Regions from separate parts of the uncultured Altererythrobacter sp. genome, predicted to be linked through region 1. Evidence: predicted binding sites of a transcription regulator. Region 1 holds the regulator's gene; each other region holds the start of a gene.

What was found. The regulator LexA, encoded in region 1, represses DNA repair genes until DNA is damaged. The targets are predictions, from matches to a motif close to GTTCCNCNCTTGTTCT.
Region 2: a site for LexA is predicted at 2,466-2,481, ahead of recA (recombinase RecA). Genes of this name have one in related genera too.
Region 3: a site for LexA is predicted at 4,107-4,122, ahead of QZ487_RS01305 (ribonucleoside-diphosphate reductase subunit alpha). Genes of this name have one in related genera too.

The regions. Positions count from the first base shown of each region.
Region 1 covers NZ_CAJXNK010000002.1:702,445-709,884, forward strand. The annotation lists gene QZ487_RS11280 (aminodeoxychorismate/anthranilate synthase component II) at 1-524, shown strand, start outside; gene trpD (anthranilate phosphoribosyltransferase) at 521-1,513, shown strand; gene trpC (indole-3-glycerol phosphate synthase TrpC) at 1,514-2,299, shown strand; gene moaC (cyclic pyranopterin monophosphate synthase MoaC) at 2,322-2,801, shown strand; gene QZ487_RS11300 (molybdopterin molybdotransferase MoeA) at 2,798-3,994, shown strand; gene lexA (transcriptional repressor LexA) at 4,081-4,767, shown strand; gene QZ487_RS11310 (hypothetical protein) at 4,821-5,360, opposite strand; gene gltX (glutamate--tRNA ligase) at 5,551-6,984, shown strand; gene QZ487_RS11320 (citrate synthase) at 7,013-7,440, shown strand, end outside.
Region 2 covers NZ_CAJXNK010000002.1:308,067-315,506, reverse strand. The annotation lists gene alaS (alanine--tRNA ligase) at 1-228, opposite strand, end outside; gene QZ487_RS09415 (trans-aconitate 2-methyltransferase) at 279-1,109, opposite strand; gene recA (recombinase RecA) at 1,323-2,381, opposite strand; gene QZ487_RS09405 (response regulator) at 2,773-5,235, opposite strand; gene QZ487_RS09400 (DUF2062 domain-containing protein) at 5,235-5,819, opposite strand; gene smpB (SsrA-binding protein SmpB) at 5,972-6,454, opposite strand; gene QZ487_RS09390 (succinylglutamate desuccinylase/aspartoacylase family protein) at 6,570-7,440, shown strand, end outside.
Region 3 covers NZ_CAJXNK010000001.1:256,191-263,630, forward strand. The annotation lists gene QZ487_RS01285 (GntP family permease) at 1-1,113, opposite strand, end outside; gene QZ487_RS01290 (hypothetical protein) at 1,144-1,434, opposite strand; gene QZ487_RS01295 (hypothetical protein) at 1,446-1,628, opposite strand; gene QZ487_RS01300 (hypothetical protein) at 1,658-1,804, opposite strand; gene QZ487_RS01305 (ribonucleoside-diphosphate reductase subunit alpha) at 1,903-3,972, opposite strand; gene QZ487_RS01310 (LysR family transcriptional regulator) at 4,515-5,417, opposite strand; gene QZ487_RS01315 (alpha/beta fold hydrolase) at 5,560-6,444, opposite strand; gene QZ487_RS01320 (hypothetical protein) at 6,651-7,103, opposite strand; gene nadB (L-aspartate oxidase) at 7,376-7,440, opposite strand, start outside.

The sequences.
Region 1 (7,440 bases):
TGGGCGCAGAGGTGCGGGTTGAGCGAAATGATGCGCTTAGCGCGGCTGACGCGTTGCAAACCAATGCCGCAGGTTTTTTGATTTCGCCCGGCCCATGCACGCCCAATGAAGCTGGCATTAGCCTGGATCTAGTTGCAGCATGTGCAGATTCCCGTAGGCCTCTCTTGGGAGTGTGTCTTGGACACCAGTCCATCGGACAGCATTTTGGCGGGCGGGTTGAACGCGGCGGCCTGATGCACGGAAAGACTTCACCGGTGTCGCATGACGGTTCCGGTGTGTTCGCCGGCCTGCCCTCGCCCTTTACCGCGACACGCTATCACAGCTTGGTGGTGCAGGATCAGTCAGAGGAGCTAGTGGTCAATGCGACGTCGGATGACGGCTACACAATGGGGTTCCGCCACCGCGATTTGCCGATCCACGGCGTACAGTTTCACCCGGAAAGCATCGCGACCGAACATGGGCATGCGCTGCTGGCGAATTTCCTGCGCGAATGCGGCATCGAAACGAAAGAACTGGCAGAATGAAGACACTTCCCCTCGCAGTCCCTCATATGAGCGAAGCCGAGGCTGAAGAAGTCTTCGGCTGGATACTGGACGGCGATGCTTCCGATGAAGAAATCTCGCGTTTCCTGCTGGCGATGACCGAGCGCAGCGAAACAGCAGAAGAAATAGCCGGCGCTGCACGGGCATTGCGCGCGCGGCTGATTCCGATCGAAGCACCCGAAGGTGCGGTCGATTGCTGTGGAACCGGCGGCGACGGGCATCACACGCTCAACGTTTCGACTGCCGTCTCTCTGGTTGTGGCGGCTTGCGGCGTGCCAGTGGCAAAGCATGGCAACCGTGCGGCGTCCAGCAAGTCCGGCGCAGCAGATACGCTCGAAGCACTCGGTCTCGACATGGACGCAGCAGGACGAACAGCCGAAAAGACGCTCTCCGAAATCGGCATCTGCTTCCTTTTTGCGAAGAACCACCACCCTGCGATGGGTCGCATTCAGCCAATCCGCCAGAAATTGGGCAAGCGCACGATCTTCAACCTGATGGGGCCGCTTTCCAATCCGGCAAGCGTTACCCGCCAACTGATCGGCATTGCCCGACCCGCCTATGTGCCCATCTACGCAGATGCCAAAGCGCGTCTGGGGACAGAGCGCACATTCATTGTCTCCGGAGATGAGGGCCTCGACGAACTGAGCCTAGCCGGCGGAAACGAACTTGCTGATGTAACCGGAAGCGAGTTTGAAATGCGCCGGGTCGATGCAGGCATGGTGGGCTTGCCGCATGCTCCGGTAGAGGCCATTCGCGGCGGCGATGCGACACACAATGCTAAAGCTTTGAAAGCACTCCTCGAGGGCACACCGGGGCCCTATCGCGATGCGGTGTTGCTCAATGCTTCAGCGACGCTGATCGTAGCGGGTAGAACGGATGACTGGGGCACCGGAGCGGAGATGGCAGCCGAAGCGCTTGATAGCGGCAAGGCGGCGCAAATGCTCTCTCGCTGGATTGAGCTGGCTCAGTAAATGAACAAGCTTGAGGAAATCTGCGCCAATAAGCGGATCGAAGTGGCTCAGCGCCGCGCCGAGCGTTCTGTCACCGCGCTGGATCATCGTGCCGCTGGCCAATCGGTCCCGCGCGGGTTCGAAGCAGCACTCCGCATCAAAGCCGAAACCGGTTTTGCGCTGATCGCGGAGATCAAGAAAGCCTCCCCTTCGAAAGGATTGATACGCGCGAATTTTCAGCCGGTAGACCATGCCAAGGCCTATGAAGCAGGCGGCGCGATGTGTCTGTCAGTCCTCACCGACGCACCCTATTTTCAAGGGCATGAAGATTACCTCAAGGCTGCCCGCACGGCTTGCGACCTCCCAGTGTTGCGCAAGGATTTCATGGTTGACCCATGGCAAGTCGCCGAAGCACGCAGCATCGGCGCGGATGCGATCCTGGTCATTGTTGCAGCTCTGGAAGACTCCGTGATGGCGGAGATCGAGGCAGCTGCGATCGAGCGGAATATGGATGTCCTGGTCGAAGTGCATGACGAGGCCGAGATGGAACGCGCAGCCAAGCTCAAATCGCGGCTGATCGGTGTCAACAATCGCGATCTGAAAACCTTCATCACGGACCTTGCCACGACCGAACGGCTTGCTCCACTTGCGCCCGAAGGAACGTTGCTGGTTGGTGAAAGCGGGATCAACAGCCACGCGGATTGCCAGCGATTGGCGGAGGCAGGAATTCGGACGTTCCTGGTCGGCGAAAGCTTGATGCGTCAGGAAGACGTTGAATTGGCAACTCGAGCATTGCTGCAAGGCTGATGATCGGCCAGAAAGGCGATCTATGAGCAAACGCCTGACGCATCTCGATGAGACCGGCACCGCACGCATGGTGGATGTCGGCGCAAAACCAGCCACTCAACGAATGGCGAAAGCGGGCGGAATTATCCGCATGAGCTCAGAGGCCCTGGCCGCGATCAAGGCTGGCGATGCACCCAAGGGAGACGTCTTGGGCACAGCCCGCGTTGCGGCGATCATGGCGGCCAAGAAGACAGGCGAGCTGATCCCGCTTTGCCATCCACTCAGCCTTGACGCAGTCAATGTCGAATTCACGTTTGAAGACAACGGCGTGCGCGTTACTGCAACCGCATCGCTCACCGGCAAGACCGGCGTAGAGATGGAAGCCATGGTGGCTGCCTCCACAGCGCTGCTGACTGTCTATGATATGGCCAAAGCGCTCGATAAAGGCATGGTAATCGGCGAGGTTCGGCTGCTTGAGAAGCTGGGCGGCAAATCCGGCCACTGGACCGCAGACTTACAATGAACGCGATGCTTACATTGGAAGAAGCGCAGGAACGCGTTCTGGCGCTAGCGCCGCAAATGCGGATTGAAACTGTGCCGGTTGAGGCAGCAATCGGGCGATACCTAGCTGAGGATTTGCAAGCACTGCGCACACAACCACCCGCGGATCTCTCCGCGATGGATGGCTATGCGATTGGCGGCGATGCGCCCGGTCCTTGGGCGCTGGTTGGGGAAAGTCGCGCCGGTGCGCCGTTTGATCGCACGTTGTCTCAAGGCGAAACCGTGCGTATTTCGACCGGCGCACATTTACCGAGAGGCGCAGATCGCGTGCTGATCCAGGAGAATGCGCAAGTTACCGATCAAACTGTCGCCTGCTTTCAGGACTTCCCAAACGCATTGCGTCACGTACGCCAACGAGGGTTTGATTTTTCAAAGGGCGACCACGTGTTGCCAGCAGGTACGCGCGTAGGTCCTGCGCAATTAGCGCTGGCACTGGGCGCGGGCCACGGCACCCTCGGTGTACGCATTACTCCTAAGGTTGCGGTGCTCGACAGCGGCGATGAATTGGTGGCTGATCCTGCTGAATGTGCAGATCATCATATCCCGGCCAGCAACGGCGCGATGATCGGCGCAATGCTGGCAGAACTGGGCTGTGAAGTGGTGAGGCTCGGACCGGTCCCTGACGATCATGAAGCGCTCGCATTCGCGCTAGCTAAGGCTGGGGACGCAGACATGTTGGTTACCACCGGCGGCGCTTCAGTCGGCGATCATGATCTGATGCGCCCGGCGCTTGAGGCCTGGGGCGCGAGTCTGGACTTCTGGAAAGTCGCAATGAAGCCGGGGAAACCGATCATGGTCGCGACCAAAGGCGCGCAAGTGATCTTCGGACTGCCCGGCAACCCGGTATCGAGCTTCGTCACATGCTTTCTATTCGTGGTGCCGCTTGTACACGCGGCAATGGGAGCAAGTCAGCCCCTACCTTTCAGGACCAACCTGACCGCCGGAAGCACCCTTCCCGGAATTGGATCGCGTCGCGAATTCCTTCGCGCAATTTGGGATGGCGAAACCGTAAGGCTGGCCGACTCGCAAGACTCCTCGGCCCTCGCGGCATTGGCTCATACCAATTGCCTGATCGACCGCCCCGCCCACGCAGTCGAGATCGAAGCGGGAACACTTGTTCCGTGCCTACTGCTGAAAAATGGCGGAATTGCTTGACTTACCGATTTTCGTTGCCTAATTGTTCCGCATTCGTTCACCATAAAGTGTGAGCACAGGACAGGCGCCCATAGGAGGTTTTCGCCATGCTGACGGCAAAGCAGCACGAGTTGATCCGTTTCATCCAGCAGCGTTTGGAAGAGACCGGCATTTCTCCGAGTTTCGAAGAGATGAAAGGAGCGCTTGATCTTAAGAGCAAGTCAGGCGTGCACCGCTTGATTTCAGCATTGGAAGAGCGTGGATTTATCCGGCGCCTGGCCAATCGCGCGCGCGCGCTTGAAGTGATCAAGATGCCGGAAGATGCGACTCCTGTGGGACGTTCTTCGCCGGCAAATGATCTTGTTGCTCGTGTGACCAGCCCTCCCCCAGCAGCGCGCAAAGCTGCCAATGACATTATCGATGTCCCGCTACACGGCCGCATCGCTGCGGGTGCTCCGATTGAAGCGCTGGAGGGCCAGTCAAGCATGCCGGTTCCTGCCGCTCTGCTTGGCCCCGGTGAACATTATGCTCTTGAGGTATCCGGCGACTCGATGATCGAGGCCGGCATTTTCGATGGCGACTATGCCTTGATCAAGCGCGCCGAAAGCGCGCGTGATGGTGAGATTGTCGTGGCGTTGGTTCGCAATGAAGAGGCAACACTCAAATATCTTCGTCGTGAGAATGGCATGATCCGGTTGGATCCCGCGAATGGAGCTTACAGCCCTCAGATCTATCAACCGCACGAAGTCGCGGTGCAAGGAAAGCTTGCAGGGCTGCTTAGGCGTTACCACTAACGATTGTCCCCAGTGCGCGCCGGGACCGTTCGGCTATCTAGCGGTTCCCCGCCCTAATCGGGCTCGGCGCGCCACCACCCATGCTCCCCCTGATGGTCAGCAACCTGCACAATCGATTGTTCGCGAAGTAGGATCGCCAGTCCTCCGGACTGTTCAAGAGACGTGATATCAGCCTTGAACCATCGCGGTTGGCATGAGCGTGGCAGCCATCTGTCCGCAACCACTATGTCGGCCAGCTCGCAAGCAGCGGCAAGGGCGCGTTCTTCAACCCGCATGTTGTTTCGCGCCATCAGCAATTTCCAGTCGTGCCCATCACGCGTGAGTGCCATCTTACAAAATTCAGACGTGCAATATGCACTCGGCCAATCCGCCATGGGAATTGGATCGCCCTTCACGCTCGCTAGCTCCATCGAGTTTTCACGTGCATAATCGGAACGCGTATCACGCAAACTCGCAAGCTGAGCGCCATTCTCCGTTGGAATCGTGATCCCGACGTGCCGTCCATCTCGCGAAATCAGGATCTCAGGCACCGGTGTCGCCACCAAGATCGCAGCTTCAACTCCAGCAGGAACAAAGCCCAGCAAACGCCACAACCAACCACGGCCCACGGTCAAAACCGGAGGCGCTCAAAAAATGTTCGCACGACGAGGTGAGGCTGGACATGGAAAGCGGCATGCGCCATTGACGCTGCGCTGCAGCATCGCTTGTCTCGGCGGCGCCCCTGTGGGCACCACTGGCGTATGGTGCATGGCCATCCCGGCATAGGAAAGGAAACAACGTCTTATGGCAAGCGAAAGCGGCGCTCGCACCAGGGAAGTGGTGACGCGATTTGCGCCATCCCCCACGGGTTTCCTGCATATCGGCGGAGCGCGGACCGCGTTGTTTAACTGGCTCTATGCCCGCCATCACGGCGGCAAGGCGCTGTTGCGGATTGAAGACACAGACAAGAAGCGCTCGACGCAAGAAGCCATCGATGCGATCCTGGACGCGCTGGATTGGCTAGGGCTCGACTACGATGAAGAGCCGACGTTTCAATCGCAGAGGGCGGATCGCCATGCCGAAGTGGCTAACAAACTGCTTGAGGCAGGCCACGCCTACAAATGCTTCGCAACGCCCGAAGATCTTGAGCAAATGCGTGCAGAGCAGCGCGCTAATAAGCTGCCCATGCGCTATGACGGCCGCTGGCGTGATCGTGACCCATCGGAAGCTCCCGCGGGTACGCCATTCGTAGTTCGCTTAAAGACACCGACTGAAGGTGAGACCTCGATCGATGACGCGGTCCAGGGCCGTGTTACCGTGCGCAACGAAGAGATTGACGATTACATCATACTGCGCGCTGATGGTACGCCAACATATATGCTGGCGGCTGTGGTCGATGATCATGATATGGGGGTGACCCACGTGATACGGGGCGACGATCATTTGAACAACGCGTTTCGCCAGCTTCCGATTTATCATGCGATGCATGAAATCGAAGGTGATTGGGAGCCGCCAGTCTATGCGCATGTACCGCTGATTCACGGTTCGGATGGGGCAAAGATGTCTAAACGGCACGGCTCGCTCGGTGCGGAAGCCTATCGTGACGAGCATGGCATTCTTCCCGAAGCGCTGTCCAATTACCTGCTTAGACTTGGTTGGGGGCACGGCGACCGCGAAGAGATTTCCCGCGAAGAAGCGATCGAACTGTTCGACTTGAGCGGCGTCGGAAAAAGCCCCTCGCGCTTCGACATGAAGAAGCTCGAGAACTTGAACGGCTGCTACATCCGCGAAGCCGATGACGCGCGGCTGGCCAGTATATGTGCACCTCTGATTGGTTCAGAGGTGGATCTGGACCTGCTTACCCGTGCGATGCCAGTGCTGAAAAACCGCGCAAAGAACACCCATGAGCTCGCAGAAGGCGCAGCTTTTCTGTTCAAGCAGCGCCCTCTCGAAATGACCGAGAAGGCGGCAAGTTTGCTGGATGATGGGGCACGCGCAAACCTGAGCACACTTTCCGAGCGCCTGAAGGCGGAAAATAACTGGACAATCGACGCGCTCGAAGCCACTACAAAATCACTCGCCGAAGAACTCGAGCTGGGTCTCGGCAAGCTCGCGCAGCCCCTGCGCGCAGCGCTTACCGGAACGACGACCTCGCCCGGTATTTTCGATGTTCTGGTCCTATTGGGACGGGAAGAGGCTTTGGCCCGGATCGACGCGCAGGCTGCTGCAGCGGGCTGACGTTACGCAGGATTGAAGGAGACGTATTTTGTCGGACACAAACGCGAAACTCGAGCTTGGCGGTCAAACGCACGAGTTCCCTGTTGTTAGTGGCAGTGTTGGCCCAGATGTGGTCGATATCCGGAAGCTTTATGGTCAAACCGGCGCTTTCACTTTCGATCCCGGCTACAAATCAACCGCCAGCTGCGAAAGTGCCCTCACCTATATTGATGGCAATGAAGGCGTTCTGCTGCACCGCGGTTATCCGATCGGTCAACTGGCCGAACATTCAAGCTTCATGGAAGTCTCCTACCTCCTGTTGAACGGCGAGCTGCCGAGCCAGGCTGATCTGGATGACTTCACCTACACGATCACGCGCCACACCATGCTGCATGATCAACTTCGTCAATTCTATCAGGGTTTCCGCCGTGATGCACACCCTATGGCGATCATGTGCGGCGTGGTCGGCGCGCTTTC
Region 2 (7,440 bases), 390 kb from region 1:
ATCATTGTGCTTGCCACCCGCCCGCACACATTTTTGCGAGCTTGCTGCACGCAATGCCGGAGGCGCTTCAAGCCCGGTGAATGCATTCTTGAACGGCACCATCCCCGCATTGACGAACATGAGGGTCGGATCATTGTAAGGCACAAGCGGCGAGCTCGCGATCTCGGCGTGATCAGCAGCGGAGAAGTACTCAAGAAAAGAGCGGCGGATATCATTGGTCGACGTCATGCTTGGGCAGTTAAAGGCTAAGCCAGCCAGCGACAAGCCAGATAAAGCATTCAATCGCGTGTGGCCGTGACGATCCAGGCAGCTGCACCAAGTGCAACCTCATCTGCTGAAAGATGCTCTCTCACGAATCCCTCAAGTTTCATGCGGAATGATTGCTTTGCCATGTCATCCATCAGGGAGATCGCCCGTGCCGCCGGGCCAATCCTGCTGAAATAGCTTACCGCGTCGCTGACCGGATCTTCACCCGAACCAGCAATCATCTGGAAGTCAAACGGCACAATCGATACATTGCACCAACCAGCATCAGACAAAATTCCATGTACCCGCTCAACACCCGCAAATGCGAAAGGCCCCGGTGCGTGGGGATCGGGCAACGAAACCCCACCGTCGACCAGTTTGCCAGCCAATCCGAAAAAAGGATTTTCCTCTAACGAGCGAAAGCAGGAGAATATCAAGTTGGCGCCGGGCGCAGATATTGCCCGCAGATTGGCGAAAGCGGCAACAGGTTGATCGAAGAACATGACCCCGTGTCGTGAAACCTGAAGGTCAAAACTCTCCCCATCGCCAGGCCGCCAGCTGGCCGCGTCCGCGAGTTCAAACCGCACATTCGGTATACCGGCGGAGCGTAGCCGTGCGACATCGATAAGGTCAGGTGAGATATCAACGCCCGTCACCCGCGCTTCCGGACGCGCCTGCGCCGCTACAAGCGACAGCTCTCCGGCCCCGCAACCGACATCGAGCAAATTCGCATATGGGCTTCCCGCAATTCTGCGCTCTAACTCGCTAGTTAGCATTCGGAAGCTTCGATCCGTGCGTTGCCACTCGCTTGCCCATGATTTGCCAACGCGGCCTTGCCATTCTTGAGTGTCGGAACTTGCCATAGATGTCTCCCACGTCAGTATCGGACCTGTCTGCTTACTACGCTATTGTATTGTCTCAACACGACAAAGTAACGCAAGGCATCCATAAGCAGTATACGGAAAAGCCGATGTGGGCCGCTCGAGGAGATGAGCTACGCACACCGGCTTTCCAGGTTTCCGGGAACGCAATCACGAGAGTTACTTGAACTCGGCGCGCCCGCTTGAAGATATGTGTCAGGCCTCCGCGTCAGGCCCTGCCATCATTTCCCCGGCGACTTCGTCGGTGCGGCCGCGAATAGCAGCTTCCAACTTGTCGCAAATTTCCGGGTTCTCCTTCAGATAGGTCTTGGCGTTCTCACGGCCCTGACCGATCCGGATACTGTCATAGGAGAACCAGCTACCTGACTTCTCGACTATACCGGCCTTCACACCAAGATCGAGAATCTCACCAATCTTGGAGATCCCTTCGCCATACATGATGTCGAACTCGACCTGTTTGAATGGAGGTGCAACCTTGTTTTTGACTACTTTTACGCGGGTGGTGTTGCCAACCACTTCATCGCGATCCTTGATCTGACCTGTGCGGCGAATGTCCAGGCGAACCGATGCGTAAAACTTCAGCGCATTGCCGCCAGTTGTGGTTTCAGGGTTACCATACATCACACCGATCTTCATGCGAAGCTGGTTGATAAAGATCACCATGCATTTCGAACGGTTAATCGAACCAGTAAGCTTGCGCAGGGACTGCGACATCAGGCGCGCTTGCAAGCCGACGTGGGTGTCGCCCATTTCGCCTTCGATCTCAGCGCGCGGCACCAAAGCAGCCACCGAGTCCACCACCAATACGTCGATCGCGTTCGAGCGAACCAGCGTATCGGTGATCTCAAGTGCCTGCTCACCGGTGTCCGGCTGAGAAATAATAAGTTCGTCAATATCTACACCTAAAGCCTTGGCATAAACCGGATCCAGCGCATGCTCTGCGTCGACAAAGGCAACAGTACCGCCATTCTTCTGCGCTTCTGCAAGAACATGGAGTGCCAGCGTGGTTTTGCCTGAACTTTCCGGACCGTAAACTTCGATGACACGGCCCTTAGGCAGGCCGCCAATACCAAGCGCGATATCCAGGCCCAACGAACCGGTCGAAATCGATTCGACGTTCATCGCTTCTTTGGAGCCCAGCTTCATTGCCGAACCTTTACCAAAGGCCCGATCAATCTGTGCAAGTGCAGCGTCTAACGCCTTCTGACGATCCACGGATGATTCCTTTTCAACCAGTTTCAGATTAGTCGCCATCGCATGGCCTCCCTTGCTTGCCTAGAGCTTTAAATCGGTTATCGACCGCCCTGTTGGAACAGTATGTACCCGATTTGTTCTTATAGAACAAGTAGGGAACTTAATTTTTTTCACCCGGGTGTTTTTGTTCGAATTGCTGGGCTTTTAGCGCTTAGACCTCTCGTACCAGAGGACGGGCTTGCGTTCCTCCCCGGCGCCAAGACTGGTCTTAATGATATGCTCCCCATTACGAAGTTTTAATCCACGTGTGCGGCGCACTTCGAGACTTGCGGAACTCCCGATCCCGAACCGAACCTGTGCGCTTTGCGAGCCGGAGTTCCTGACAACCGCGCGCAGTTCGCGCCAGCCGGCCTGGCCTTCACCCGTTCTTTCGATCTCGCCTGTTCGACGACTATTTGCGCGCGGACCCTCGCATCACATCGGCAACCTTGTCGCCGATCTGCTGCACGCTGAATGGCTTTGGCAGAAAATACATCTTCGGGATATCGATATCCTTGCGCAACTGCTCCTCGGCATAGCCCGACATGAACAGTACCGGCAGGTCCGGATGCGTTTCACGAATGACGCGCGCCATAGTTGGCCCGTCCATCCCAGGCATCACAACGTCACTCACAATCACATCGAACTCGCCGCCTGATGTGATCGCAGAAAGGCCGACCTCGCCATCATCACATGCGGTCACATCATATCCGGCGCGCGTGAGCGCACGTTCCGCAACTGCGCGCACCATGTCTTCGTCTTCAACCAGCAGGATGCGGCCTCCGCCGGACCACTCGCTCGATGGAACTTCGACCGGAGCTTCTGGCGCAGGCGCCATGGGCCCTTCGTGCACTGGCAGGTACATTGTGAAGCGCGCGCCGATCGTGCGCCCGCCAGTGCCTTTGACATTGTCCGCGAACAAAAACCCACCTGACTGCTTTACGATACCGTAAGCTGTCGAAAGCCCAAGCCCTGTGCCCTTGCCTTGCTCTTTGGTTGTAAAGAATGGCTCGAACAGCTTGGGCATCACCTCTTCCGGAATGCCGCCACCAGTGTCCTCAATAACCAGAACGGTATAGTTGGCCACGGGCAGGATTTCAGACCCCATCTGCTCGACCTCGCGCATGTTGACACGCTGCGTGGTCAGAGAGATTTTTCCAGTCCCTCCGCGGTGCATGTTGATCGCATCGCGCGCATTCACCGCCAGATTCATGATCACTTGCTCAAGTTGCTGCGGGTCAGCCCGCACCACACCCAGATCGCGGTCATGTTTGATGCTATACTTGATCTTTTCGCCTAACAGCCGGGTGATCAGCGGACCAACTTCGCTCACCACATCGGGCAATTGCAGTATCTCGGGGCGAAGGGTTTGTTGGCGAGAGAAGGCGAGCAACTGGCGCGTCAGGGAAGCTGCACGGTTGGAGTTTTGCTGGATCTGCTGGATATCATCATAATCGCTGTCGCCGGGCGTGTGGCGGAGCAGCATCAGATCACAGGTACCAATGATTGCGGTGAGCACATTGTTAAAGTCGTGCGCAACGCCGCCAGCGAGCTGACCCACGGCTTGCATCTTTGTCGCTTGTGCGACTTGCCGCTTGAGCTGTGTTTCCTGACTGGAATCGGTCAGGCTAAGCAAGACTGATGCATTACCCATCCCCCGAACGCCAGCCAGTCCCAATGAGACCGTATTATCAGGCGCGCTAGCGAGCCTGATTGCCATGTTCCCACTAGTTGATGGGCCTCGCCCATGGCGGCGCACCGCATCAGACAATGCCGCTTTGTCATCACGCACAACCAGATCGGTCGGGAATGCGGGTAGTCCCAGTTCATCGCGGTTGACGGCCCTTAGGAATGCCTGATTGCCGAACAAGAAACGGCCATCTCGATCCGTCATCGCCAAGCCAAGCGGCAATTGCCCAAGCAACCTTTCCAACTGGGCTGTACCTTGGGAAGAATTTTCCCATCCGCCGCCAATCCCGACTCCTGCATCGATGAGTAGCATCAGCGAAGGTACTTCGTCAGGACCTAGGGCTCGCTCGTCATTGGGATCATCCAGCGGAATATGAATGAGCGTCTGCGGCGTGCCGCTTCGTCCCTCTCGAGAGAAGAATATCCGGTCTCGATCATCCGAGCGCAGGAACGAAACGAAGTCTTGTCCAGCCAACGTAGTCTTCTCGTCCCCGGCGGCGCGGCGTGCAAAGCCGGCACTTGCATTTTTGATCGTCCCGTCGGGCGCGGTGATCGCCGCTTCAATCCCGGCCTTTGCCAGCATTCGCCCGAACGCACCGGTTACGTCATAACTTGCCAGCGGGTCGGCAATTTCGGTCTCGATCTTTCGGAAACGCCAAATCAGATGATCATCGCCGCGACCGACGCGTTGGGCTGTCACTTTCCATTGGCGTTCGATATCCAGCCCTTCCAGCCGATCCGAATGGGCAGATCCATCGCGCCATGCTTGACGGATCAAACGCAGCATTTCCTCTTGACTTGCACGTGTCAGAGCAAGGTTTGGTGGCGCTGAATCCAACCCGAACCATTCGATGTAAGCCGAATTGGCACAAGTAAGACGATTGGCGCGGTCTGTTATCGCAACAGCTTCGCCTGGCTGTTCAATAGCAGCGACGGTGACGGACCAGTCGGGAATCCCAAGCGCTTCAGTTTCGGGCGCAGCTTGCATCCTCTGAAAGGCCAAACCGCCGGCAAGCAGGACGGCAAGCCCCAGCGCATAGGCCAGAACCAACAGTACTTCGCCCGTTGCGAACCATAGTACGGCAGTGCTCGCGATGAGCGCGAGAGTCAGGCCCAAGAAGAGCTTCAAACGCTGATCTCCGACCTGTTTCGAAAGCGCCCCCCGCGCGCCCTCCAGATATGTCATCACTGTTGCGCTCCCAGTCGCTCATCCAGCCGTGCTTCCATCCGGCGCAATCGCTTCGTGCGACGGCGCGCAACCATCACGCGCCAAGTGCGGCCTGCGATCAGGTAACCCATCGCAGCCGACACGACTGCAAGCACCACAAATCCGAATGCCGTTACACCCGCGAGCTGCCAGAACTCCGCAAGCCATGCGAACTGGTCGGCGGCCATACCTTCGGTTGCAACCCCGGTAGTCGCAGCATCAATCGCGAGCGTAAAATTGCCAACCCGATTGGCAATTACCAGCCAGAACGGGAGAGTGAACGGGTTCGTGACAAATGTGACCGCGGCCGCAAGCGGCATGTTTGCTCTGAAAGGCAACGCCAGAAATGCAGCCAGGAAGATTTGTCCGATGGGCACGATAAATGCGGCAAACAGCCCAAGCGCGACGCCGCGCGGCACAGAACGGCGCGTAAAGCGCCACAACTCAGGCGACAAAAACCGATGCGCTATGGGAGCCAGATAGCGATTGCTGGCCAATTCTTCCCGATCTGGGAAGTGTGACTTCAGCTTATCTGCCAACCAGGTTTTTGAACGTGTCGCCATTTCGATTCCGTGTTCGCCTTGCGCTTCTGAACGCGTGTCCGCAAGTGCAGCGAGCCACGTAATTCGGCAAAGCGTTTACTCTTGTCGATATGGGTAGCAGAAACAGTCTGACAATATTGTGAATTCGCGACAGAACGCGCTTAGCTGTCTGCTCAGCCTTTTTCGCGCATCAATCGCGCCTTGTCGCGTTTCCAATCGCGGTCCTTGATATAGTCACGCTTGTCTTGCGCCTTGCGCCCTTTGCCCAGCGCCAGCTCTAGCTTCGCGCGGCCGGTCTTGTTGAAGTACATCGACATCGGGATCAATGTCATGCCCTTGCGTTCGACCGCACCAAACAATTTGTTGATCTCACGCGCCGATAACAGCAGTTTTCGCGGACGCTTCGGCTCGTGGTTGAGGCGATTGCCGTGGCTGTATTCGGGAATGTTGGCGTTGATCAGCCAAACCTCACCATCGCGAACCTCAGCGTAGCTCTCGGCGATCGTCGCCTGACCCGCACGCAGAGCCTTCACTTCCGTGCCTTGAAGCGCCAAACCGGCTTCAAACTTATCCTCGATGGCATAGTCAAACTTCGCGCGACGATTGTCAGCGACGATATTGTGCTTGTCGAAGGTTTCAGGTTTCGGGCGAGCCATGGTGACGCCCATGTAGGCATTTGTGAGCAAATGCGAAAGGGTTGAGAGACAACCGATTATTCTTGCTTTGACGCGGGCTTCAGGGAAAGCGCTGCAAGAGAGGAGTCGACGGGTAATGGGCGAAGCAGAGCAGAACGAGTTCGAGATTGGCGGGCATCATGTCCCGGCATGTAGCTCCTCTGACATTTCCATACCGATCACTACCTTGGCGACTGGATATTCATCGATGTTGTCCGTTCGCGTTTTTCATGGTGCGGAGCCTGGTCCGACCGTATTCGTCAGCGGCGCTGTTCATGGTGACGAGATTGTCGGCACGGCTGTGATCCAGCATCTGGCGCAACAGATTGATCCCAGCAGGCTTTCCGGAACCGTTCTGCTCGTGCCGGTCACGAATATCTTCGGGTTTCTCAATCGGTCACGCTACCTGCCTGACAGGCGCGATCTCAACCGCTCGTTCCCGGGCAGCGTAAGCGGCTCGCTCGCTTCGCAGTTGGCTCAGGTTTTCTTCTCGGAAGTGGTACAACGCGCATCGCTCGGGATCGACATACATACCGCCGCTGTACACCGGTATAATCTGCCACAGATCCGTATCGACAAAGGAAACCCCCGCCTGGTCAAGCTGGCGATGGCATTTGGTGCGCCGGTGATCATCGAGAGCCCATTGCGCGAAGGTTCCTTGCGATCCAAAGCCAAGGAAGAAGGCGTGGATATGCTTCTACTTGAGGCGGGTGAAGCGCTGAGGTTTGACAATCTATCAATCGAAACGGGGGTAGCCGGAGTTTTGAGAGTTCTGGCACATCTGGGAATGATCGACGCCGATGATGGGCTCGCAGGGGTCAGTGTGCCCGCCCGTTCGAACAAGTCCACCTGGGTCCGGTCGACACGCGGCGGCGTAGCGCATCCCGCGAAAACTTCAGGCGATCCGGTGCGCAAGGGGGACTTGCTCGCAACTGTCGCAGGGCTGTTGGGAGAAGAACCAGAGGCCG
Region 3 (7,440 bases), on a different contig from region 1:
AATCTGCAATCCACCCGAAGATGAGCCGGTGATCCCAGACACGGTGCTGGCAGCGGCGAACATCGACATCATCGGCGGCAGATCGAGGCCGAGCACAGTTTCTGTAAAAAGCGCAAATCCGCCAGTTTGTGCCACGACGCCGCCGAAACCGATAACTGCGCTGGTCGCCATTAGCGGCATGATCGAATCTTGCGTGCCATCACCCAGCAGGCGCATGGGTGCACGCCGCGCCGCTGGAAACAGCACCAGCGCAACAAGGCTGGCCAGAACCAGTGCAAAGCTGGGCCAGATCACAGGCTGGGCATTAGCAAAGGCGATGACGGCGTTGTCGCTTTCAGCCCCGCCCAGCAGGCGCGGCGCAAGAATTGTCGCAATCACCAGCGACAGCGGGAAGATGGCCAGCGGCCAAGGAGGCATGTCATGGGCGATATCGTTCAGATCCGGAATGACATCTCGCGGACCGGCTTCAAACCCTTCGCCATTCGCGCGAGCCTTGACCCGCTCCCGCTCGAGATAGGCCATGCCCAGCAAGAACATGAGCGCGCCTCCGAAAATGCCCAGCAGCGGAGCTGCAAATAGATCGGTGCCCAGCTTCAATGTGGGGATCACATTGTGGATTGATGGCGTGCCGGGAAACGCGGTCAAGGTGAACGTGCCCGCACCCAGTGCGAGCGCACCGCAAAGCAATCGCTTGGGAATGTCCGCTTCTTTCATCAACCGGAGGCCAAGCGGATACATTGCAAAGATCACCACGAATACGACCACGCCGCCATAGGTCAGGAGGGCGCAAGCCAGCACTGCGATCCACAGCGCACGATGCGCACCCAGCGCACGCACCATCGCCATGGCGATCGATGTCGCCGCGTGACTTTCGCCCATGATCTTACCGAATACAGCGCCCGCAGCAAACAGCAGGAAGAACCGCCCGGCAAAGGTGAACGCGCCCAGATTTCCGGAGAGGTAGCCATCGGTTATGCTGTCCGCGACCGGGAGCGCATTAGTCACTATCACCACCAGTGCACAGAGTATCGAAGCAAAGATGATGTTCACATCGCGCAGCGCCAGCCAGATCAGCAGGCCAAGGCCCGCGATGAGTCCCAACAATCCGATCATCGCATTCCCCTCAGCGGCTATTGGCCGATATTATTTGGATCTCTTCTTCGAGCTAAACCAGCTGCCGCCACCCAGTACCGTTACGCCAATGAAAAAGCCAAAGTCGTACCAGCCGCCATTATTGGGCACGGCATAAACCGCGATATCGGGATCGAACAACGAACCGATCCAGGCAAACGGGAAAACAAAGCCGTGCCATAGTCCCCACAAGAAGCCTGGCGAACCGCCTTCGCGCATGACACCTTCGTCGATCTGGCTAGCACATGCAGACACCAGAAGAGCGATCATGCAGGCTGTGACAATTCTCGAGGTTTTGGTCATATCGATTGCTCTTATGCGGCGGGCATGAGCCGCAGGATGATGAACCAGATCACGCTAATCATCATGACGGCCATAATGGCGTACATCATCATCATGCCGCGGCCCTTTTGCTGCCCGCGTATGGTTTGCACGGCTTTTCCCATGATCACTAATGCGATGATTGTGCCGACAACGCCGATCCAGAACGGGTCCAACTGCTTCTCCCCTCAATACCGGGGCGCAGTCAGAACATCTGAACCGCGCCGGCACCCGGTACGATAACGGTCAGAATAATATAGGCAAGCGGGGGATGCGAAACTGACACCAGCGCGAGCAGATTGAACAGGCTTTCGCTGATCTCGCCGCGCGCCAGCCTCATGCGGAATGCCATCAGATCGATGATCGCGACTGCCGCGAGGATGAGGGGTAGGAAGAAGCCCCCGCAAGCATTGCTTGTGGGGGCTTGAATTCTGAACGGTCAAGAAAGAACTACTGACAGGCTAGGCATTCCTCGTAATCGGTCTGCTGCTCGCCAAGTTCAGCTTTCAGTTCGATCTTCTGCGCGTGCGAGGTGTTGTCCGCTTCCACGCCGCCAGCAAAGCCAGCGCGCTGAACCGACTTCGAACGGAGATAGTACAGCGACTTGATGCCCTTCTCCCACGCCTGGAAGTGCAGCTGCATCAGATCCCATTTCTCGACATCGGCCGGAATGAACAGGTTCAGCGACTGCGCCTGATCAACATAAGGCGCGCGATCGGCGGCGAATTCCAGCAGCCAGCGCTGATCGATTTCGAAGCTGGTCCTGAAGGTCGCCTTTTCTTCCACGCTGAGGAAATCGAGATGCTGAACGCTGCCGCCCTTCTCAAGAATCGAGTTCCATACGGCGACCGAATCCTTGCTCTTCTCGCGCAGGACTTTCTCGAGATAGGGGTTCTTCACGATGAAGCTGCCCGACAGGGTTTTGTGCGTATAGATATTCGCCGGGATCGGCTCGATACATGCGCTGGTGCCGCCGCAGATGATGCTGATAGACGCGGTCGGTGCGATCGCCATCTTGCAGCTGAAACGCTCCATCGCGCCCATTTCTTCCGCATCCGGACACGCGCCGCGTTCCTGCGCCAGCAGCATGCTGGCTTCTGATGCCTTGCCCTGAATATGCTTGAACATCTTCAGGTTCCACACTTTCGCCATCGGGCTTTCGAAACCGATGTTCTTGGACTGGAGGAAAGAGTGGAAGCCCATCACGCCAAGGCCAACCGAACGTTCCCGCTCGGCCGAATATTTCGCGCGCGCCATCTCGTCAGGGGCGCGGTCGATATAGTCCTGCAGGACATTGTCGAGAAAACGCATTACGTCCTCGATGAAGGTCTTGTTGCCTTCCCACTCTTCCCACTTTTCAAGGTTGAGTGACGAAAGGCAGCATACCGCCGTGCGGTCATTGCCCAAGTGATCGATACCGGTTGGCAGCGTGATTTCCGAACACAGGTTCGACGTTGAAACCTTGAGGCCCAATTCGCGATGATGCTTGGGCATCATGCGGTTCACTGTGTCAGAGAACACGATGTAAGGCTCGCCAGTTGCAAGACGTGTCTCGACCAGCTTCTGGAACAACGAGCGCGCATCGACTGTGGCGCGAACGCTGCCATCGCGCGGTGACTTCAGATCGAACTCTGCGCCATCGCGCACAGCTACCATGAATTCATCGGTCAGCAGCACGCCGTGGTGCAGGTTCAGCGCTTTGCGGTTGAAGTCACCGGAGGGTTTACGGATCTCGAGAAATTCTTCGATCTCCGGATGCGATACATCCAGATAGCAAGCGGCCGAGCCGCGCCGTAGCGAGCCTTGCGAAATCGCAAGGGTCAGCGAATCCATCACACGCACGAAAGGAATGATGCCGCTGGTCTTGCCGTTGAGGCCAACCGGCTCACCAATGCCGCGCACGTGGCCCCAATAGGTGCCGATGCCGCCGCCCTTGGACGCGAGCCATACATTCTCGTTCCAGGTGCCAACGATGCCATCCAGACTGTCGCTGACAGAGTTCAGATAACAGCTGATCGGCAGACCGCGTGTGGTGCCGCCATTCGACAGCACTGGCGTCGCCGGCATGAACCACAAATTCGAAATATAGTCATAGAGACGCTGAGCGTGCTCCTGATCATCGGCGTAAGCATCTGCAACGCGCGCAAACAGATCCTGATAGCTTTCTCCGGGCAGGAGGTAGCGATCGGTCAAAGTCTCCTTGCCGAATTCGGTCAGGTTCGCGTCGCGTGCATCGTCTGTGACGATTGTGAAGCGGCGATCATTGACCTTCTTGCTGTCAATATCGCCTGCCGCATTGCTCGCCACAGCTGCCATGGCGCCAGCCAGCACTTCGCCCGCCTTCTCCGCGACCAGCGCGTCTGTACCCTTGTCTTCGCTTTCAATTGCCACTGCCTTTTTGGCCTTATCTGCCTTGCCGGAGGTCGAGGCCTTTGCCTTGCTCTTGGTTTCTGTATCCACGGCGTTGTCCGCGTCCTGATCCAGTCCCATTGCTGCCTCGTCGCCAGTCCGAAAATCCATTCTCTGCCCCGCCCCTAATCGCGTTGTTTTACCCTCATGCGGTTCCCGCTCACTACGTTGAGCGATGTTCCGCTTGTGTTCGATTCGGCGGGAAGCATCCCACCTACCAATTTCGCAGGGCTTTGGGGGATTTAGTTTTCCCCTTTTTCCCCACAGTTCCTCTCGATTGCACGACCCGAAAGACCCGAATCCCCCCCCGCCTTCGGAAATAGTGTTTCCGGAGCGAATAACTAGCTCTTGTAGGTGTCCCCAGGTTTGGAACCACTAGATACTGAATCAGAGCGCGGTTTCACGCAAGAGGGTAAATGCGGATTTAACATGCAAACTGACTGGATTTATCCAGTGTGTTACCCGCGCGTGACACCGCGACGCGCGGGAAATCCTAGGGTCTTTGAACGCGCAACCCCTAAAATGAATCTGGGAAAAAATTTTTGCGGGCAAAACGGGTATAGGGGACTTGTGAATCATTCGAATCGGGATGCGCAATTTTTGAATCAAGCGAAGCCATTGGAACGCGATAAATGCACTGCCCCGATCTGGCTTCACACAAACAGCTTGTCGCCCTTGAGCGATTTGGTCAGCGCATCGATAAATGCACGCGCGCGCGCATTGGGCGTGCGGCTTTCAGGATAGGCGAGATGGATCGGCAGAACGCCGCCAGTCCATTGTGGCAGCAGCCGCCACAACTTTCCCTGCTTGATCGCGTCCTGCACCAGCCATAGTGGCACCAGGCCAATCCCGGCACTTTCCACCAAAGCGGCAAGCACCGCCTCCGAGCTATCGCTGCGCAGCCGGGCGTCCGGCACGATCTCGCGGATCTCTGCCCCCCGTTCCAGCCGCCAATTATCATGCACCATGTCCGGCCCGATAAAGACCACCGCTGGCAAGTTTGAGATCTGGTCAATGCGGCGCGGTGTGCCGTGGTCTCGGATCAGCTCGGGCGAGCCGCATAACACCAACGGGACATCGCCAAGCTTGCGCGCACGATCGCTGCGGCGGCGCGGGAACCCGACGGATAGCGCGACATCGATCCCGCTTTCAACCAGATCAACCGGCTGGTCAGACAAAAGAAGATCGGCCTCGATATCGGGATGCTTTTCAAGAAAGCGGCACAACAGCGGTGCCAGCACGACCCGGCCCAATGATACAGGCGCGAAGATTCGCAATCGGCCCGAGAGCGCTTGGGCGCGCGCGCCCACCGATTGTTCGGCATCATCGACCAGCCGTAAAATCTCACGCGCCTTGGCCAGAAATTCCTGCCCCTCATCCGTCAGCGAAAGCGAGCGCGTGGTTCGGCTGATCAGCTTGGAGCCGAGGTAATCCTCCAGCTCTGCCAAGCGCCGGCTGACAGTTGGCTGGCTCTGCTGAAGCTCGCGCGCGACCGCGCTGAAGCTGCCCCGCTCGGCCAGCCGGACAAAAATGCGATAAGCGGCGATGACGTCCATATGACGGCCAATTTATCCAATTTATGGATAAAAGCCACATGAATCATGCAGATTGGGCGAAGGCCCGAAATAACCTACTCAAATCCTAACGGATTCCCGGAGCAATTTGGCAAGCTTTTGGTAAGGTTTCAGGCGGCCGCCATCACGCTCTTTTGGTATGTTCTGCGACATCATCCGCTATCGTTTCGACCAGCTCTTGCGGCAGATCATGGCCCCACCCGGGGTAGGTCTTAATCCTGGCGCCCGGGATCGCATCGGCTGTCGCTCGGCCACCCTCGACCTTGACAAGCGGATCATCTTCGCCATGCAAAACCAGCGTTGGCGTGGTCACTGATTTCAGGCGCTGGGTCCGGTCACCATCATTGATGATGGCGGCCATCTGGCGGTGCAGGCCAGCCGGATAGACCGACCGGCGAACGCTTTCGATCACGCGCTGGCGCTGAGATTCCGGGTCAGGGCGATAGCCCGGGCTGCCGATGGCGTTAGAGATTTTGATGCCGTGTTCGACCAGCACATGCTCATCCATCGATTCTGGCGGATTGGCGAGCGGCTCGATCGCGGCCTTGTCTGCCTGAGGTAGTTTCGGATTGCCTGTGGTTGAGAAGATCGACGTAAAGCTAAGCAAACGGTGGCCGTGTTCGACCGCCATCAGCTGGCCGATCATTCCGCCCATAGACGCGCCGACCACATGGGCTTTATCGATGCCGAGCGCGTCCAGTACGCCCACTCCATCCGCCGCCATATCTGAAAGTGTGTAAGGGACTCTGGGCGGAAAACCGAAACGGGTGCGGATCACATGCCACATCACACCGGGCACTTTCTCGCCTTCGAATTTCTGGCTTAGGCCAATGTCGCGATTGTCATAGCGGATCACGTAAAATCCGCGGTCCGCCAGCGCCTGAACCAACTCGATAGGCCACAATGTCATCTGCGCGCCCAAACCCATCACCAACAGCATCGGCGGATTGTCGGGATCGCCATGCGTATCGTATTCGAGGGTGATGCCGTTGGCGGTGACTTGAGGCATTAGTGGGGCTCCCTGATTGTTTGATCGTGCTTGTGTCGCAGCGCGGCGACCTGCGCAAGTGTTCAAACAATCATCCACGCAAACCAAAGCGGCAGACCCGTGAAGGCCTGCCGCTCGCGTCAAGGAACCCGTGGGCCCCTAAATTTCGGGTCCGAAGCAGAACCCGATTAAAGCCCGAAGCTGATGACCCCGCGTTCGCTGTCAGCCTAAGCCATGCGGACTTTTTCCGATTTCGCCAGGGCCTTGGCGAGCTTGCTGTAAGTCACCTCATCGTCAGCAAAGATGATGTTCGCCTGGAACGTTTGCGACGAGGCATCGGCGACCGGCGCTTCGGTCAGTTGCGACAGGCCGCTTACGGCGCGCTTGGCAACCAGATCCGTGCAAATGTCACCGGAACCGTTTAGTACTTCAATGTCATGAGCCTTGCCCGATGCATCCAAAGTGAAACGAAGCTGCACAATGCTGCTCACCGGATCGGTGCGTGTTTGCTTGGTCGCGGTGGCCAGGCGGCGATCGAGCGATCTGCCGACATCTTGTTGCCATTCCTGCATCGCGCTTTCGGATTCGACGACAATGGTGCCTTGCTCGCTAGCAATTGCGGGGGAGAATGCCGCGATACTCAACGCGGCAGCGAGTGTGGTTGTCGTAAGAGTTTTCATTAGATCATCCTCAATAAAATTCGCATGGATGATCGGCCGTTTGACCAAGGCCAGCGAGCACAGTCCCAACACTCGTGCCGCGGTTGAATTGGTCGATCAGGAAGCAAGGCCGCTCGGGATATTGCGGGGGTTTGCGAACCTCGCTTCCTGTTTATGAAAATGACGTCTGCAGCCGAATTCTCAATCGATGTTCGGCGAGCGACTGCGCATTTCAGATCGATAGCAAGACCATCCGATGAACGGCATATCGGCTTCGATCAGCGGGAAAATGCTCAGGGCACCAGCACTGTATCGCGCGCTTCGTCGAGCGTCGCGGGATAGTCGAGCGTGTAGTGGA